DNA from 3 places in the Angustibacter sp. Root456 genome. Region 2 is predicted to be linked to each of the others. Evidence: predicted binding sites of a transcription regulator. Region 2 holds the regulator's gene; each other region holds the start of a gene.
The links. The regulator LexA, encoded in region 2, represses DNA repair genes until DNA is damaged. The targets are predictions, from matches to a motif close to TCGAACANNTGTTCGA.
Positions count from the first base shown of each region.

Region 1: a site for LexA is predicted at 2,882-2,897, ahead of ASD06_RS12580 (DUF6504 family protein). Genes of this name have one in related genera too.
Region 3: a site for LexA is predicted at 1,994-2,009, ahead of ASD06_RS14485 (alpha-ketoglutarate-dependent dioxygenase AlkB). Genes of this name have one in related genera too.

Region 1 is NZ_LMER01000018.1:68,431-73,109, forward strand. It holds gene ASD06_RS12570 (DNA polymerase III subunit alpha) at 1-1,749, opposite strand, end outside; gene ASD06_RS12575 (SAV_6107 family HEPN domain-containing protein) at 1,746-2,180, opposite strand; gene ASD06_RS12580 (DUF6504 family protein) at 2,191-2,661, opposite strand; gene ASD06_RS19420 (helix-turn-helix domain-containing protein) at 3,035-3,976, shown strand; gene ASD06_RS12590 (YbaK/EbsC family protein) at 4,057-4,599, shown strand; gene ASD06_RS12595 (hypothetical protein) at 4,578-4,679, opposite strand, start outside.
Region 2 is NZ_LMER01000017.1:36,167-40,845, reverse strand. It holds gene ASD06_RS11295 (patatin-like phospholipase family protein) at 1-1,082, shown strand, start outside; gene ASD06_RS11290 (STAS domain-containing protein) at 1,298-1,645, shown strand; gene lexA (transcriptional repressor LexA) at 1,642-2,388, opposite strand; gene ASD06_RS11280 (LysM peptidoglycan-binding domain-containing protein) at 2,648-3,049, shown strand; gene nrdR (transcriptional regulator NrdR) at 3,359-3,853, shown strand; gene ASD06_RS11270 (vitamin B12-dependent ribonucleotide reductase) at 4,047-4,679, shown strand, end outside.
Region 3 is NZ_LMER01000019.1:225,526-230,204, reverse strand. It holds gene ASD06_RS14495 (phospholipid carrier-dependent glycosyltransferase) at 1-1,296, shown strand, start outside; gene ASD06_RS14490 (hemerythrin domain-containing protein) at 1,353-1,895, shown strand; gene ASD06_RS14485 (alpha-ketoglutarate-dependent dioxygenase AlkB) at 2,030-2,656, shown strand; gene ASD06_RS14480 (YcxB family protein) at 2,687-3,715, shown strand; gene ASD06_RS14475 (aldo/keto reductase) at 3,749-4,597, opposite strand.

The sequences.
Region 1 (4,679 bases), on a different contig from region 2:
GATGTGCCGGGGTAGGGAGTCGAGCCGCTCGACGTGCTCGAAGAGCAGGTCGAGGCGCTGGTGCCCCAGCCCGCTCGCGCGCAGCTCGGGCAGCTCGGCGATGGCCGCTCGCGCGCCGCTGGCCCGGATGTGCGGGAAGGCCTTGGCGATCGCGTCGACCTCGGCCGGGGGCAGGCCGAGCGCCGCGCCGACGTCGCGCACGGCGTGCCGGACGCGGTAGGTGTCCATCATCGACACGCAGGTGACGCGGTCGCCGCCGAAGCGCTGCAGGATCTGCTCGTAGACCTCGGTGCGACGGGCGGACTCGACGTCGAGGTCGATGTCGGGCAGCTGGGCGCGCAGTGGAGAGCAGAAGCGCTCCATGAGCAGCCCGTGCTCGAGCGGCTCGACGCCGGAGATGCCGAGCAGGTGGTTGACCAGGCTGCCGGCACCCGAGCCGCGAGCGGCCACCCGCACTCCCAGATCACGCACCAGGTCGCAGACCGCGGCGACGGTGAGGAAGTAGGTCGGGTAGCCGAGCCGGTCGATGACGTCGAGCTCGTCGTCGAGGCGCTGCTCGACCTCGCGCAGCCGCCGCGCGGACGCCCCGGCGTAGCGGCCGGCCACACCGGCACGGGCCCGCTCGCGCAGGACCGCGCTGGGGGACTCGTGCGGGCCGAGGCCCAGCGCGCTGGGCTCGGGTAGGTGCACCGACCCCAACCCGAGGTCACGCCGCGGGTCGAGCACGCAGCGGTGGGCCAGCGCCACGGTGTCGTCGAGCAGGCGCCGGGCCTGGTGCGTGACCTCACGCTGGTCACCGCCCGCGGCCGCCGCGACCTCGGTCGCGAGGCGGGCCATCTGGGCGCCTCCGGTGAGGTAGCCCTGCGCGGTGACGCGGTCGACGTGGCGGACGTCGAGGGCCACCAGCCGACGTGCGGCGTCGAGCACGTCGGCCGTCGCGGCGCCGTCCGGGGTGGCGTAGCGCACGGCGTTCGTGAGGACCGCTGGGACGTCGTGCTCGCGCGCGAGCGCCAACAGGCGCCCGGCGTGGTCGACGCTCAACGGACCACCAGGCGGCCCGTGGTGGCAGACGACCTCGACGGCCAGCGCCCCGGCCGGCAGCGCGTCCTTCCACCGGCGCAGCACCGCACCGGCGAGGTCGGGACGACGCGCCAGCACCGCCCGACCCACCTCGCTGTCAGGCCCGAGCAGCACCGTGAGCCGGACCGGACCGTCGTCCGGCCGCGCGTGCGACGCGATGGCCGTCAGGTCGGTGACCGGAGTGCCGCGCTCACCACCGAGGTGCCCGCTCGCCAGGTGGGCGGACGACACCAACCGGCACAGGGCGGCCCACCCCGCACCCGCTGCTCCGGCCGCCTCGGCACCCGCTGCGACACCGTGCGCGAGCACCGTCGCGCGTGGCAGGTAGGGGTCGACGAGCTCGCCTCCCCGCGCCGGGGTGCGACCGGCGCCCGCGGCGCGCACCCCGACCGACGGGTCGGCCCACGCCGGCAGACCGGACACCAGCCCCGTGGGTGCGGTCGCCAGGTCGACACCCAGGATCGGCGCGATGCCGGCGCGACGGCAGGCCAGGACGAACTTGACCGCGCCGTAGAGCCCGTCGCGGTCGGTGAGGGCGAGCGCTGACATCCCCAGCTCACCGGCGCGATCGACGAGCGCCTGCGGTGACGACGCGCCGTACCGCAGCGAGTACCCGGACGCGACGCGCAGGTGGACGAAGGAATCGCCGGGACGGTCGGGGGGACTCACGACGCGCGGATGCAGGCCACGCCGGCCGGCAGCACCAGGTGGCGTGGGAGGCCGAGCAGCTCCTCGACCAGGGACAGGAAGGTCTCGCCGTCGCGGACGAGGTCGTCGGCCTCCCGGCTGCTCACGACGTCGTCGCGACCGGCTTCGATCGCCGCGCGGCGGGACGCCCCGGCATCGAAGAAGGCCGCCCACTCGCCGAGCTCGGGCGCCACGGTCGGGAGCACCTCCCACACGCTGCGCGGACGGCTGTGCCGGTGCGGACGCCCGCGCACCGACAGCACGGCGGCCGCGGCACGCAGGGCCGCGAGGTGCGCGGCGACGTACCGCTCCCCCGCGCTCGACGCGCCGAGCGCGACGACCAGGCTGTCGCGGGCGCGGTCGATGAGGTCGAGGCTGCTGGACGGCACCCGCGGGGTGCTGGACGGCGTCACGAGGACCTCCTCAGTCCGCGAGGCGGGCGAGCCGCCAGGTGCCAGGGCCGTCACCGGCCGGGTCGACAGGGTCGATGGCGGGGTCGAGCACGAGGTCGTACACGCCCACCGGGCTCGAGCGTCCTGCGGCGGCCTCGACCCGCCAGACCTCGCGCTCGGCGGGAGCGACCGCGGCGCCGGGCGCGCCGGGTCGATCAGCTCGCTCGGGTCGGCTGAGCGCCGGCTCGAGCAGCGTCGCGCTCGACCGCCCCGTGACCGCCGCCCCCTGCGCGGCGAGCTGGACGTCGGACCGCAGGCCGAGCAGCGCCGAGGCCGCCGCCTCGCGCCACCACACCCGCCGCTCGTACCAGTGCGACACCACCGACCGGACGACGTACAGCCGGTCACGCCACACGAAGGCCACCGGCGCGGCGGGGCCGTCGTCGGCTCCGGCGACCGGCGCCGTCCGGACCTCGATGAGCTCGTCGTACCGTCGCACCATCACGCACCTCCGCCTGGGCGTCTCGTCCGGGACCCGTCGGGACCCGTCTGGTCAGGACGCTGCCGAGGGGGAAGGCGGGGCAGCTCTGCCGGGCTGGCCCGGGCGACGGCTTCCCCACCGCCACCCGGACCGGCCAAGCAGGTGGCCCGCCCTGGGCCGGGGTCGAGGCGGCCGCCGGCGGACCTCCCCCGAAGGTGAGGGGAGTCACCGCCGGGAGTATTCGAACACTTGTTCGAACGCCTCGAGACTACACCCGGCGTCCGACAGCGCGTCAACCGCAACGAGCGGCCTGTGGACACGTCCCCCGAACGGCCCAGGCGCCGGTGCCCGGGGCCTTGAACCTCCCCCGGGGAAGCCTCCTAGCCTGCTCCGCGTGACCCTGCAGAACCCCGCCGACGGCGCACCGCACCTGGCCATCGGGCAGCTGGCCCGACGCACCGGCCTGACCGTCAAGGCGCTGCGGCACTACGACCGCGTCGGCCTGCTGGCGCCGGCCCACGTCGACCCCGCCACCGGCCACCGCTACTACGACCCGGCCCAGCTCGACGTGGCGCGGCTGGTGCACCTGCTGCGCTCGGTCGACGTCCCGCTCGACGACGTCCGCACGTGCCTGGAGTCCGGTGGCGACCCCACCACGGTGGCCGACGTCCTCGCCACGCACCGGCGCCGCGTCGAGGCCCGCTCGATCCGGTTGCGCGGCCACCTCCACGCGATCGACCACTACCTCACCGACCACCCCCTCACCGCCCCCGCGACCCCGGAGCCTACCGTGACCAGCACCCCCACCACCGCGAGCCCCACCACCGCGAGTCCCACCACCGCGAGCCCGGACACCGCGAGCCCGGACACCGCGAGCCCGGACACCGCCCAGCACCGACGTCTCGGGGTCGACCTGTTCAACGGCACCTGGCGCCTGCTGGAGCGCGACGACCGCACGCGAGCCGACGACGACCGCATGCTGCACATGGCGCACGCCTCGCGATACCACTGGGAGCAGGTCGGCGCCCCCGCCAACCTCGCCCGCGGCGAGTGGCTCTGTTCGCGGGTCTACGCCGTCCTGGGCCGCGGCGAGCCGAGCCTGCACCACGCCCGGCGGGTGCTCGACCTGTGCCTGGAGCACGGCATCGGCGACTGGGACCTCGCCTTCGCCCACGAGGCGCTCGCCCGGGCCCACGCGGTGGCCGGTGATCGCGCCGCGGCCCGCGCGGCCACCGAGCAGGCCCTCGCCTGCGCCGAGGACGTCGCGGACGCCGACGACCGCGCCCTGGTGCTCGCCGACCTCGAGACCATCCCCCACCAGCCGCGCTTTTGGTGAGCTCGCGTGGCTATTGGTGAGCTCGCGCGGTGGACCGCGCCGTCCCGCCCAAGATCACGGTGCGGCACTACCCTTCGCTCATGTCGCAGCCCTCAGCACCCGACCTGTCGCAGCACCAGGCCGTCACGCGGGTGGTCCAGACCCTGTCCCGTCTCGGCGTGCAGGGCGACGTGCGCGTGCTCGGTGACGCCGTCCGCACCGCGCAGGCAGCGGCCGACGCGCTCGGCGTCGAGGTAGGGCAGATCGCCAACTCGCTGGTCTTCGTGGGTGTCAGCGCCGCGGCCGACCCCGAGCACGGCCGGCACGCGGGGACGCCGCAGGGCGAGCCGCTGCTGATCCTCACCTCCGGCTCGCACCGCGTCGACACCCAGAAGGTCGCCGACCTGCTGGGGCTGGCCGCGCTCGACCGTGCGACGCCCGAGATCGTCCGCACCGCAACGGGTTTCGCCATCGGCGGCGTGGCACCGGTGGGTCTGCTCACCGACGTCCGGACGTTCGTCGACGTGGCGCTCGCCCGCTACGACGTGGTCTGGGCCGCAGCCGGCCACCCGCACACGGTGTTCCCGACGACGTACGAGGAGCTCATGCGGATCACGGGTGGTCAGTCCCTCGAGGTGGCCTGATGGCCGGCGTCCCGGCGTCCGAGGAACCCGAGGGTCCACAGCGGCAGCGCGCTCACGATGGCGCCGGGAACCCACCACAC
Region 2 (4,679 bases):
CGCTGGCTGCGGCGATGCTGGCGCACCCGGCACTGGACTGGAACCGCGACGACGGTCGGGTCGGTGGTTTCGATGAGCACGTCGCCGCGGGCCTGCGTGCGCTGACCGCGCGCAACATCCGCACACCGGCGCTGCTGTCCCGCCTGCTGCCGTGGCGGTGGTTCGATCCGGACGCCGCCGTCGAGGAGCTCGCGCGTCAGCTCGCGCAGCAGACGCCGTTCGACCAGCCGCTCGCCGCGCCTCGACGGGCCGGCCCGCGGGTCGTCGTCAGCGCCACGGACCTGGTGTTCGGGGTCGACTGGATCGAGCAGACGGCCTGGGGTGACGCGCCCGCTCGCGTCGGCTCGTACCGCGCCGGCTACGCCGCGCCCAGCTCGCGGTGGCGGCTCGGCGACGCGTGCGCGACGTCCTGCGCGGAGCCGCCGTTCTTCGCGCCTCGCCGGGTGGCCCGCGAGCTCACGCAGCGGTTGTCCGGTGGCTACCGCGAGCTCGAGACAGCCGAGCAGCATCGCCGCTTGCTGCGTCGGCTGCAGCTCGTCGACGGCGGCGTCTACGACAACCTCGGGTTGGAGCCGGTCTGGAAGTCGCACCACGACGTCCTCGTCAGCGACGGCGGTGGAGTGTTCCGCGCCACGACCCAACGCACCGTGGTGGGCCGGCTCGCGCGCTCGCTCGAGATCCTCGGGCGCTCGGGCAGCAACACCCGACTGCGCTGGCTGCACGCCGCGTACGCCCGCGACGTCCTGGCCGGCTGCACGTGGGGGATCGACGACGTCGTCGCCGACCTCGACGGCCTGGTCGACGCCGTTGGCTACCCGTTCGAGGTCGTGGAGCTCATCGCCCGCGTGCGCACCGACCTCGACGCGTTCTCACCCGGTGAGCAGCAGGTGCTCGAGCGGCACGGCTACCTCGTGGCCGACCACGCGGTGCGCAAGCACGCGCCCGCGCTGGTGCGGATCGACGCGCCGGTGCGCCCTCCTCACGAGCAGGTCGCGGACCCGCGCGTCGCCGCCGCGGCGTTGCGCGGTTCGGCCCACCGCACGCTGCTCGGGCGCCGGCGCGTGGCCGGGCGCACGCCCTGAAGTGATTCACGATCTTGGAGAACGCTGCTCGGCTTGCTACGGTTCGTGGTGACTCGTCCAGAGACGCGGCGGGCCTGCCACCACGGCACCGACCCTGTCAGGGGACGGCGACCCGTGGGCAGCCCTCGGGGGCCGCGACTGGAAGGCCCTGACTCATGCCTCGAGCGACTCATCTGAGCGCCCCGCTGGTCCCACCGGCGACGCACGCCGGATCGGTGTCCCTGCTCGTCGACACGGACGCCCACGTGCTGGTCGTGCTGCACGGCTGCATCGACTCACGGCTGCAGCCGGAGATCCGCGAGCTCGTCGACGATCTCGTCACGAACCGAGCCGACACCACGGGTCTGCCCGTGCGCGTGCTCGCACAGAACGTCACCGGCTTCGAGCTGGCCGGCGTGTGGCTGCTGCTCGAGCTGCGCCGCGCGGCGCAGCCGGCGAGCGTCACGGTGGTGGCACCGTCGCCTGTGGTGCTGGAAGCCATGCAGCGGCACGGCATCCAGCGGGTGCTGGTGCAGGAGCGAGCGGTGCAGCAGCGAGCGGCCACCGAGTTCAGCGAGGCCTAGACGCGACGCAGCACCGCCTGCACCCGCCCGAGCACTGTCGCCTCGTCGCCGGGAATCGGCTCGTAGGCGGGGTTGTGCGGCATGAGCCAGACGTGCCCGTCACGCCGCTTGAACGTCTTGACCGTGGCTTCGCCGTCGAGCAGGGCCGCCACGATGTCACCGTTGTCTGCCGTCGGCTGCTGGCGCACGACCACCCAGTCGCCGTCGCAGATCGCGGCGTCGACCATGGAGTCCCCGACGACCTTCAGCAGGAACAGCTGCCCCTCGCCGACGAGCTGACGGGGGAGCGGGAAGACCTCCTCCACCGCCTCCTCGGCGAGGATCGGGCCACCGGCCGCGATCCGGCCCACCACCGGCACGTACGACGGGGTGGGTCGCTCGTCGCCTGACCCCGTGACGTCGACGTCCTGAGCGTCCGGCACGGCCTGGGGCGCGCTCGTCGTCACCGGCGGCGCGTCGGGCGACATGACCTCGATGGCCCGAGGCCGGTGTGGGTCACGCCGCAGGTATCCCTTGCGCTCGAGCGCGGCGAGCTGGTGCGACACGCTGCTCGGGCTGGCCAGGCCAGCCGCCTCCCCGATCTCGCGCATGCTCGGGGGGTACCCGCGGCGCTCGACGCTGTCGCGGATCGTCTCGAGCACCCGCCGCTGGCGGGCGGTGAGGCCGTCACCGGTGTCGCGCTCCGGCAGCTCGTGCACGTCGGCCGGTCGTCCCGCCTTGGCCATCGCCCCTCCAGGTCGCATCCGGGCGCCCGCGGCCCGTTCGTCCCCTGACCCTAGGGCCAGCAGGCCCCGGTGTTCAAACACCTGTTCGAACGTGTCGCCCGCGCGTGAGCCGGGCCCGGACTGTCGGTGGTCTCTGGTGGCATGGGGTTGAGCACGAGGAACAGCCCACTTCGAACGTCCGTTCGATTCCGACTCGACAGGTGTCGGCACTGGGTGCTAGAACTCGTACAGGCGTTCGATCGAACAGACGTTCGATCCTCTTCCCCCGGAGGCCCCCATGACCGCGATCACCTTCTCTGCCCCCGTCAGCAACCCGCGTCGTCGCCCTGCGCGCACCGCGGTGGTGGCTGTTCCCGACACCCGCGCTGGCCGTGCCCGTCGCCAGGGCGCGCCGCTGCGACTCACCCGGCGGGGGCGCCTGGTTGTCACCGGGCTGCTCGCCACCGCGGGCGTCGCGGTGTCGCTGTTCGCCGGCGGCGTCGCGGGAGCGGGCACCGACGCCCAGCGCGTCCCGGTCCGTTACGTCACCGTCGCTCCGGGCGACACGCTGTGGTCGATCGCGGGAGAGGTGGCGCCGAGCGAGGACCGTCGCGACACCGTCGCTCGCATTCTCGAGCTCAACGCCCGCGACACCTCTGGGGTCCGCGCTGGCGACCGCATCGCCGTCCCGGCGCGCTGAGCCGGCGCGCTGAGCCGGCCCGCGACCGCCTGGCTCACGTCCGTGATCTGGGTCACTGAGCACGGCGACGTGGATTGTTCGGCCGACACGCCGCGCAACACGCCCAACCTGCTTGCGTAGTCGGTCGGTCACGGCCTAGCGTTCACCCCAACATCTAGTAGTTACACCGATGTGACTCGTCCACAGATTGTGGTCGTCAACCCACAGGTTCTCCCCAGGCAGTCCACAGCTCCATCCACACGGAGCGGCGGGATCACCTCTCGGAGGTCTTCGAGGGCCGTCGGTGCAACGCGTGAAGGGAGGGGCGAGGTGCACTGTCCGTTCTGTCGGCACACCGACTCGCGCGTCGTCGACTCTCGCGCCACGGACGACGGCGCCTCCATCCGTCGCCGGCGCCAGTGCCCCGACTGCGGGCGACGGTTCACGACCGTCGAGACGGCGAGCCTGTCGGTAGTGAAGCGCTCCGGCGTCACCGAGCCCTTCAGCCGCGCGAAGGTGCTGTCCGGCGTCCGCAAGGCCTGCCAGGGCCGCCCCGTCGGCGAGGACGACCTGGCCCTGATCGCCCAGCGAGTCGAGGAGTCGGTCCGGGCCACCGGCTGCGCGGAGATCGAGGCGCACGAGGTCGGTCTGGCCATCCTCGGGCCGCTGCGCGAGCTCGACGAGGTCGCCTACCTGCGCTTCGCGAGCGTCTACCAGGCCTTCGAGTCGCTCGAGGACTTCGAAGCCGCGATCACCCTGCTGCGCGCCGAGCGCGAGCCGACCGGCGTGGAGCCGGCCGCTCACGACGCCGGCGGCGCTCCCTAGTCACCGCTGGTGGCGGCGGAGGGGAAGCCGACGCCACCAGCGGTCACCACTGACTTCCTCGGGGGGACTCGCCCCGAACAGCACCACACGAGTCACGACAGTCACAGCAGTCACAGCAGTCACAGCAGCAGCACCGCAGGCAATACGGCCGACGACGGGTGCGTTGAACCACTTAAGGCGAGGGGACGACGAGATGACAGAGACCACGAGCGGTGCACGCGCAGGCGCGCGCCGTCCGGGCAAGAGCGGCAAGGGTGTGCGCGTCGAGCGCATCTTCACGACCCCTGGCGTGCACCCGTACGACGAGGTGACGTGGGAGCGACGCGACGTCGTCCAGCAGAACTGGAAGACCGGCGAGACGATCTTCGAGCAGCGCGGTGTGGAGTTCCCCGACTTCTGGTCGGTCAACGCCTCGACCATCGTCACGACCAAGTACTTCCGTGGCGCCGTCGGCACCGAGCAGCGCGAGCAGAGCCTGCGCCAGCTGATCGACCGCGTGGTGCTCACCTACGTCAAGGCGGGCAAGGAGCACGGCTACTTCAGCGCCGACGAGGACGCCGAGGTCTTCGAGCACGAGCTCACCTGGGCCCTGCTGCACCAGGTCTTCAGCTTCAACTCGCCCGTGTGGTTCAACGTCGGCACCAGCTCGCCGCAGCAGGTCAGCGCCTGCTTCATCCTGTCCGTCGACGACTCGATGGACTCGATCCTGAACTGGTACCGCGAGGAGGGGTTGATCTTCAAGGGCGGCTCCGGCGCGGGCCTCAACCTCTCGCGCATCCGCTCCAGCAAGGAGCTGCTCCGCTCGTCCGGCGGCACGGCGTCCGGC
Region 3 (4,679 bases), on a different contig from region 2:
GTCGTCCACCCGCCGGTGGGCAAGTGGATGATCGCCGCCGGCGAGTACCTCTTCGGGCAGGACAGCTCGTTCGGCTGGCGCTTCTCCGTCGCGCTCTGCGGCACGCTGTCGATCCTCATGCTGGCCCGCATCGCCCGGCGCCTGTTCGGCTCCACGCTGCTCGGGTGCGTGGCCGGGCTGCTGCTCGCCTTCGACGGCCACCACTTCGTGCACAGCCGCACCGGCCTGCTCGACCTGTTCGTGATGTTCTGGGCGCTGGCCGCCTTCGGAGCCCTGCTCATCGACCGCGACCAGGCACGCGACCGCCTCGCCGTCCTGGCTGCGCGCTCGCGGCTGCGGCGCGGTGGCGAGCGGCGTCCGGCGTCCCGCGTGCCCGGCTACGGGCCGTCGCTGGGCTGGCGGCCGTGGCGCATCGTCGCGGCGGTGTGCCTCGGGCTGTGCATGGGCACGAAGTGGTCGGGCCTGTACTTCCTCGCCGTCTTCGGGCTCATGACCGTGCTCTGGGACGTCGGTGCCCGACGTGCGGCCGGTGTGCGGCGGTGGTTCGCGGGCGGGCTGCTGCGCGACGGCGTCCCCGCCTTCTTCACGCTCGTGCCGCTCGCCGGGCTGACCTACCTGGCGTCGTGGACCGGCTGGTTCCTCACCAAGGGCGGCTGGGACCGCGAGTGGGGCGCCCAGCACCCGAGCAAGAGCTTCGGCTTCGTGCCGGACGCCCTGCGCGGCCTGTGGAAGTACCACCAGGAGATGTACCACTTCCACGTCACGCTGACGTCGGACCACCCCTACAAGACCAACCCGTGGTCGTGGCTGATCCAGGGGCGTCCGACGTCCTTCTTCTACGAGACGAAGACCCGCGGCCAGGACGGCTGCACCGTCGCGCAGTGCAGCAAGGCGATCACCTCCATCGGGACGCCGACCCTGTGGTGGGGCGCGACGGCCGCGATCTTCGTGCTGCTGGCGATGTGGGCGCTGCGCCGCGACTGGCGGGCCGGCGCGGTGCTGGCCGGGCTGGTCGCGGGCTACGTGCCGTGGTTCGCGTTCCAGCACCGCACCATCTACTCGTTCTACGCCGTGGCCTTCGTGCCGTGGGTGGTGCTGGCGGTCACCTACGTCATCGGCATGGCGCTCGGGCCACCCAGCGCGTCGCCGAGACGCCGGCTGGTCGGCGGCGCGATCGCGGGCTCGTACGTCGTGGTCTGCGTGATGCTGTTCTTCTTCTTCTGGCCCATCTACACCGCGCAGGTGATTCCCTACGCGCAGTGGGCTCAGCGGATGTGGTTCCCGAGCTGGATCTGAGCCGTCTGCAACGCCTCGAACTGCGAGCACGCGACGCGTGAGCGAGCATGATCGGCATGGACATCACCGAGCTGATCTTGACCGACCACCACGAGCAGCGCCGCATGTTCGCCCTGCTCGACGACTTGCGCGACGCCCCCACCGAGCAGGTGAAGCCGGTCTGGGAGCGGCTGAAGGTGCTGCTCGAGGTGCACGCTGAGGCCGAGGAGAAGCTGTTCTACCCCAAGCTGCTCGAGGTCGGGCAGGGCGCCGGCAGCAAGGACTCCCCCGAGGGCGAGACCGGTGACGCGCTGCACGACCACAACGAGATCCGCGACGCCGTCGCCGAGGTCGGCAAGCACCGCGTCGGCAGTGGCCCCTGGTGGGACGCCGTGGCCGAGGCCCGTGAGGCCAACAGCGACCACATGGGCGAGGAGGAGCGCGAGGCGCTCGCCGACTTCCGGCGCCACGCCAGCCTGCAGGCGCGCCAGGACCTCGCGCTGCAGTTCGCGGTCTTCGAGGCCGAGCACTTCCGCGGCGTCGAGGCCGAGGACCACGACCCGAAGCAGTACGTCGCCGAGCACGGCGGCGACCCCGCCAAGGCCTCCGACGAGGGCTGACCGCCTCCCTCTCCCCCCTTCCCCGCCCGTGATCATGCACGCCAGCGCAGCAGGGGGACGCTGGCGTGCATGCTCACGGGCGGGGCGAGGCCTTGATCTAGAACAGGTGTTCGAATCAGTGCTACCCTCGGCGCATGCAGGCTCTGCTGCAGGGGTCGTTGCTCGACGTCGCTGAGGACGTGACGGTCGGGCCGCTCGAGGGCGTCCGGCGCACGGTGCTGAGCCGGGGCGCGTGGGTCGACCTGCTGCCCGGCTGGGTGAGCGGGTCCGAAGTGCTGCTCGAGCGGTTGCTGGCCGACGTCCCGTGGTACGCCGAGCGCCGGCAGATGTACGAGCGCGTGGTCGACGTCCCGCGGCTGCTCTGCCACTACGGCGAGAACGCGCCGCTGCCCCACCCGGCGCTCACCGCGGCCAAGCAGGCCCTCGACGCCCACTACGCCGACGAGCTGGGCGAGCCGTTCCGGACGGCGGGCCTGTGCCTCTACCGCGACGGCCGCGACAGCGTGGCCTGGCACGGCGACACGTTCGGCCGCGGCGCCACTCACGACACCATGGTCGCGATCCTGTCGGTGGGATCAGCCCGCACGCTCGCCCTGCGCCCCCGCGGCGGCGGTGAGTCGCTCCGCTTCCCACTCGGTCACGGCGACCTGGTCGTCATGGGCGGCTCGTGCCAGCGCACGTGGGAGCACGCGATCCCCAAGACGGCCAAGGCCGTCGGCCCGCGGGTGAGCGTCCAGTTCCGGCCGCGCGGCGTGCGCTGACGGCTCCTGCGGCCGCCGTACGCTTCGCGCGTGGACGCCGCACCCGACCTCTCCCCGGCCCGCCATCGCTCGATCACGTGCGGTCGGGACACTGCCCGCGCGATGGCGCGTACCGCCGTCCAGGCGCGGCTGCAGCGGCCGCGTCTGCTGGTGTTCGCCGCCGTGATCGGCCTGCTGGGTGGCACTCCCCTGGCCGTGGCGGGCTACCCCGTGGGGGCGGTCGCCCAAGGGCTGCTGTCCGTGGTGTTCATCGGCGTCGTCCTGGCCGCCGCGACGTACCGTCGGGCCCTGGCCGGCGCGACCACGCTGTGCCCGGCGGGCGCCACGATGACGGCCGACCTCGGCGAGCAGCTGTTGCTCGTCCGCACCGCCGCCGGTGAGCAGCAGCTGCCCTACACCGCGCTGCGTGCGCCCCGACGCATCGCCGGTCAGGTGCTGGTCCCCCTGAGGAACCTCCGCGCGCACCTCACCCTGCCCGCTGGTCTCCTCTCAGCCCAGGACGTCGACTGGCTGGCCGAGCGCATCGCCCACCCTGCGGCGGCGTCGATGCCTGTCACCACCGGCAGCGCGGCTGACGACGGGGCGGCCTGGCCCCACGAGGTCGGGCTCGATGACGCGGTGGTGCAGCGGCTCGCCCGCGCCGTCGACGCCTACCGCCTGCTGGGTCGGGCCGGTGCGGCCCGCGCCTTCGTCGTCCTGGCGCTCGGCGGCTGGCTGGGCGTCGTCACCGGCCGCTGGCTGGCGGCGATGGTCGGCACGGTGGTGCTGGCCGTCGCAACGGTGGTCGCGGTGGCGGTCACGACGAGGCGAGCGCTACGACGATCGGCTCGCGGCCAGCGCACCGTGCGGGCGCGGTTCGACGAGACCCACCTGCACCTCGACGGCGGCGTGGGCCAGGGCTCGCTGGCCTACAGCGCGGTCCGCCGCTGCGTCGCCCGCCGGGGCGCGGTGCTGCTGGTCACCCGCACCGGGATGCTGCAGGTGCTGCCGCGCGAGCTCGTGCCGGATGACGCCCTCGCCCGACTCCAGGCTGCGGCCGGGGTCGGATCAGCTGACTGACCCGGCCCCGTCCACGACGCCGCTGGCCCGCAGTCAGCCGGGGATGTAGTCGAACTCGTCGGGGTTCGGGCCGGTGCGGCCGTCCTCGCCGCGGTGCAGCGCGGTGATCTGCTCGACGTCGTCGGCGCTGAGCTCGAAGTCGAAGAGCTCGAAGTTCTCCTGCATCCGCGACGGTGTCACCGACTTGGGGAACACCACGTCGCCGCGCTGGAGGTGCCAGCGCAGCACGACCTGGGCCGGCGTGCGGCCGACGCGCTCGGCGATGGCACCGATCGTGGCGTCGTCCAGCACCTGCCCCTGGGCGATGGGCGACCACGCCTCGGTGACGATGCCGTGCTGCTGGCCGTAGGCGCGCACCTCGTCGTTGGTGAAGTAGGGGTGCGCCTCGATCTGGTTGACCGCCGGGACGACGTCGCACTCTCGCGCGAGGCGCTCCAGGTGCGCGACCTGGAAGTTCGAGACACCGATCGAGCGGGCGCGGCCGTCGCGCTGGAACTCCTCCAGGACCTTCCACGTCGAGACGAAGTCGCCGTCGTAGCGGGTCGGCAGCGGCCAGTGGATGAGGAACAGGTCGACGTAGTCCAGGCCGAGCGCCGACAGCGTGTCGTCGAACGCTCGCCGGGCGGTGTCGGGCTCGTGGAAGCCGTTGTTGAGCTTGCTCGTCACCCACACGTCGGCGCGGTCGAGACCACTGGCCCGCACCGCCTCGCCGACCCCCTGCTCGTTGCCGTACATCTCGGCGGTGTCGATGTGGCGGTAGCCGATCTCGAGCGCCTTGGCCGTCGCCTCGGCCGTCTCGGACGGGTCGATCTGGAAGACGCCGAAGCCCAGCTGCGGGATCTGGCGGCCGTCGTTCAGGGTGATCGTGGGCACAGTGCTCACAGGTGAGGTCTCCTTCTGGTGGGGATACCCCTTGATCCTGCTCCCGCCGCCGGGTCCGCGCACCCCAGGCGCGATGGCCCCG